Regions from separate parts of the Virgibacillus sp. JSM 102003 genome, predicted to be linked through region 1. Evidence: a T-box and tRNA genes for the amino acid it is inferred to sense, from the RefSeq annotation. Region 1 holds a T-box; the other holds one or more tRNA genes.

Region 1 (2,262 bases):
ATTTATTTGGTTAGGAAGTAATAATGGATTTATCTTGATTTTATAAGGTGTTCTGAATCTTTATGTTAAAAAAAGTCTGTAACGATTACACTCAAACAAATGGGGAGTATAGTAGTTTCGAATAAAGGAGCTAAGTAAATGAAAAAGCTAAAGGTTGGAATATTACTGTTTGATTATGTAGATATTTTAGATTTTGCTGGTCCCGCTGAGATTTTGTCATTAACAGTTAAAAGTAAAGCCGAACAAGCATTAACCCTTTACAAAAAGCATTTATTACCAACGAGACCATTCGAAGTATATACTATAACAGAAAAGGGAATGAAAATTGTAACTCATTCCGGGATAAAAGTAGAACCTGATTTTAGCATTGATCTAAGTCCTGAATTAGATATTCTAATAATTCCAGGAGGTCCTTTAAGAGCAGTGCAAGCTATCGCTAAAAACCAGAAGATAATAGATTGGATTAATACTCATAAAAACATTGAATACTTATGTTCAGTTTGCACTGGAGCATACATATTAGGTGAAACTGGTTTATTAGATGGAAAGAAGGTAACTACCCACCATTTAGCATTGAAAATGCTTCGAGAAAAGTATCCTGATATTCAAGTCTTATCCGACAGAAAAGTTGTACAGGATGGTAACATCATATCCTCTGGTGGAGTTTCTTCAGGAATTAATATGGCACTATATCTTGTTGAACAAATCTTGGGAGAATCTACTGCTAATAGAACTGCTAAGACTATCGAATTTATATTATAGATTTTTTATTAAATGACGCTTTCCTTAAAATTGGAACTGCACCCTTGTTCAGCAATATTAAAGAATGTATAAAGCATTAAGCTAACTGACATGATTGTTTACAAGAATAAAATAGGGTCTATAAATTACAATTGACTAAATCATTTAATTTTGCTACAATTTTTACAATTATTTAATCTGGAATATAGGCTGTGAAGAGAAGAGTAATTTTGATTAATTATTTTTAGAGAGCTCCTGCAGGTGGAAAGGAGTAATAATAATCTTAATGAAAAAAGGCTTGGAGCTTCGCACGGATCTAAGATCGTATTTCTTAGTGATACTGCGACGGGATCTCCCGTTAAAGAGATAGGGTATAATCAATTTTCAAAAAATTATCGTACCCGACAAGGTTGATTTGGTAACATATCAACAAACTGAGGTGGTACCACGAAGCTAATAACTCTCGTCCTCAAGATGAATAATCTTGGGGGTGAGAGTTTTTTTGTCGTTTAAATTCGTATTATGTGAGACCCAATAAACTAACGAAAAGAATGGAGTGAAAGAAATGAATAGCGAACAAACTAATTATAGAATAGAGAAATTAGATACTATAAGATCTCAAGGAATCACGGTATATCCTGAAAAATTCGCTATAAATTATGAACTTAATGAAGCTTCTCTCATTGAGGATGGAATCTCGGATGTTCGGGTTGCCGGAAGAATAATGAGTATTAGAAGCTTCAGCAAATTGAGTTTTATTACGATATCAAACATACAAGGAATTTTACAGCTTCTTTTGAAAAAGGAAGAGATCGGAGAAGAATCATTTAGTCAATTTCATACTTTGTTAGACATTGGTGATTTTATTGGTGTTGAAGGACGTATGTATACGACTAAAACAAACGAGAAAACATTACGTATTGAAAACTACGTATTTCTTGGGAAGGCATTACGAACTCTTCCAGAAAAGTGGCATGGGTTAAGCAGCGTTGAACTTCGATATAGACAGCGGTACTTAGATTTAATGATGACAAATGATACTCAAAATCGAATGTTAGCTAGAATTAAAATGGTACGATCAATTCGCAGATTCTTTGAGGACCAAAATTTCTTGGAAGTAGAAACGCCAATCTTACAGCATACTTCCTCGGGTGCAATTGCTAGTCCTTTTAGGACCTATCATAACGCTTTGGAAACTGAATTAAATTTACGAATTGCCCCGGAGACCTATTTAAAAAGGTTAATTGTGGGTGGGTTTACCAAAGTATTTGAGTTTGCTAAGTGTTTTAGAAATGAAGGGCTTAGTCCTCAACATCTTCAAGAATTTACAATGGTTGAAGGGTATGCGGCATACTGGAGCTATGAGGATACAATGAAACTAATGCGTGATATGGTTCTATTTATTCTGGATCAAACTTTCAATTCAACTACCATTACCTTACAAGGGCAAACGATTGACTTCTCGCTAGAATGGGACATTGTTTCCTTCAGGGATTTAATTTTAAGGGATACAGGTATTGA
Region 2 (2,262 bases), on a different contig from region 1:
TTCCCCTTTACAAAGATGCTTAATCTGTATATAATAAAATTCGTCAGTTTATGACAATCCTTTTTGGAAATCAGAAATAATAAATGTTTTCTTACTGCATAAGTGCATCTAAAATGTGTAATAACTTTATTACATAAACCATTGTAAGGCCCGTTGGTCAAGTGGTTAAGACACCGCTCTTTCACGGCGGTAACACGGGTTCGAATCCCGTACGGGTCACCATTTTATTCTTTTAATAGTCAGCACCCCAAGATATTACATAGGAGGATTAGCTCAGCTGGGAGAGCACCTGCCTTACAAGCAGGGGGTCGCAGGTTCGAGCCCTGCATCCTCCACCATTTATATGCCGGTCTAGCTCAATTGGCAGAGCAAGCCGTTAGCTTCACCGAGTAATCTACCATGTGCAGGTTTGCGAGGAGTGCGGCATCGCCGAAAAGACATGCAACACGACGAGCACACAAACTGAAAAGCACATCAAGACAATTAACACTATCTAAATATATGCCGGTCTAGCTCAATTGGCAGAGCAACTGACTTGTAATCAGTAGGTTGGGGGTTCAATTCCTCTGGCCGGCACCATTTTTTTATGTATAATTTATAGAAATGTAGTTAAAATATGGAGGGGTAGCGAAGTGGCTAAACGCGGCGGACTGTAAATCCGCTCCCTCAGGGTTCGGGAGTTCGAATCTCTCCCCCTCCACCATAATATACTTAATTAATTGGGCTATAGCCAAGCGGTAAGGCATCGGGTTTTGATCCCGTGATCCTAGGTTCGAATCCTGGTAGCCCAGCCTTTTTTTATTTTATGAGGTATTTCGGGAAACATTCCTTATATGAGCCATTAGCTCAGCTGGCAGAGCATCTGACTTTTAATCAGAGGGTCGGAGGTTCGAATCCTCCATGGCTCATCAATTTATATGAAAAAACACTAGCGTAAATACATAACACATATTATAATAGCAGATAAACAAGGTCGTTATGATTACCAACAACCTTGTTTATTTGCATTTTGTACTGTTTTTTTACATAATAGATACAGTAATTTAATCATTAATAAAAAAATGAACAATTTGACATATATAAATTATGCTAGTTAAAAGGATGAGATGGTATGAAAACTTCTAGATTCCCTGGTTTTTACAATATGACTGTTGAGGAACGCAGACAGTTGTTGACTACGATGGACACGTTCACTGATGAAGAAAAAGATTATTTGTTTTCAAACGAACCTCTTCCAACTGACACGGCGGATAAAATGATAGAAAACGTAGTCGGGACTTTTCCGCTTCCATTAGGATTAGGATTGAATTTTTTAATTAATGGGAAAGAATATGTAATACCAATGGCAATTGAAGAACCATCTGTTGTTGCTTCAGCAAGCTACATTGCAAAAACTGTCAGAAATGCTGGCGGGTTTACTACAGAGGCGACAGATCGCGTTATGATTGGTCAAATTCAAGTGGTAGGCTGTCCGGATTTTAAAGCAGCGAAAGAGGCTGTTTTAAAGGAAAAAGATGCATTGATTGCTGATGCTAATGCCGCATACCCCAGTTTAGTAGCTAGGGGGGGTGGTGCAGAAGATCTAGAAGTTAGAGTATTAAATGAAGAGTCAGACTCAAAATATGGTCAAATGCTTATTCTTCACGTTTATATAAATACTTGTGACGCAATGGGGGCAAATATCATTAACACAATGGTTGAGTCACTTGCTCCGACAGTTGAGACTATTACGGAAGGGAAAGTATATTTACGGATCCTTTCTAATTATCCAGATCGTTGTCTTGCACGTGCGCGTTGCGTTATTCCACCTGAATTATTACAGACAGGCAGTTACACTGGTGAAGAAGTGCGTGATGGCGTTATTCATGCCTATGAGTTTGCCGCATCGGACCCCTATCGCGCTGTTACCCACAATAAAGGGATAATGAATGGTATTGACCCCATCGTTATTGCAACCGGTAATGATTGGCGTGCTGTTGAAGCTGGGGCCCATGCGCACGCAGCTAGATTCGGGAAATATAGTTCGATGACAGAATGGTCGAAGGATGAGGACGGAAATTTAGTTGGTGAATTAGAACTCCCTATGTCTGTCGGGACTGTAGGCGGTTCGACCCATGTTCACCCAATTTCTAAACTTGCATATAAAATTTTAGACGTTGATTCAGCACAGGAGCTTGCACAAGTTATAGTTTCTGTTGGACTTGCACAAAACCTTGGTGCACTTAAAGCCTTAGCAACCGATGGTATTCAGAAAGGTCATAT

Evidence for each region. A T-box is a leader RNA that pairs with one kind of tRNA and senses whether it is charged. The one in region 1 lies ahead of lysS (lysine--tRNA ligase), so its partner is inferred to be a tRNA-Lys.
Region 2: it has a tRNA-Lys gene. The T-box ahead of lysS (lysine--tRNA ligase) is inferred to sense a tRNA for this amino acid. The anticodon was not compared.

Annotation. Positions count from the first base shown of each region.
Region 1 is NZ_JBHFQH010000002.1:54,106-56,367, forward strand. Features, by position in the region: gene ACE1TG_RS02625 (DJ-1/PfpI family protein) at 139-762, shown strand; T-box leader at 945-1,215, shown strand; gene lysS (lysine--tRNA ligase) at 1,307-2,262, shown strand, end outside.
Region 2 is NZ_JBHFQH010000028.1:11,179-13,440, reverse strand. Features, by position in the region: tRNA gene ACE1TG_RS19515 (tRNA-Glu) at 148-222, shown strand; tRNA gene ACE1TG_RS19510 (tRNA-Val) at 263-338, shown strand; tRNA gene ACE1TG_RS19505 (tRNA-Thr) at 504-579, shown strand; tRNA gene ACE1TG_RS19500 (tRNA-Tyr) at 619-703, shown strand; tRNA gene ACE1TG_RS19495 (tRNA-Gln) at 721-791, shown strand; tRNA gene ACE1TG_RS19490 (tRNA-Lys) at 836-908, shown strand; gene ACE1TG_RS19485 (hydroxymethylglutaryl-CoA reductase, degradative) at 1,112-2,262, shown strand, end outside.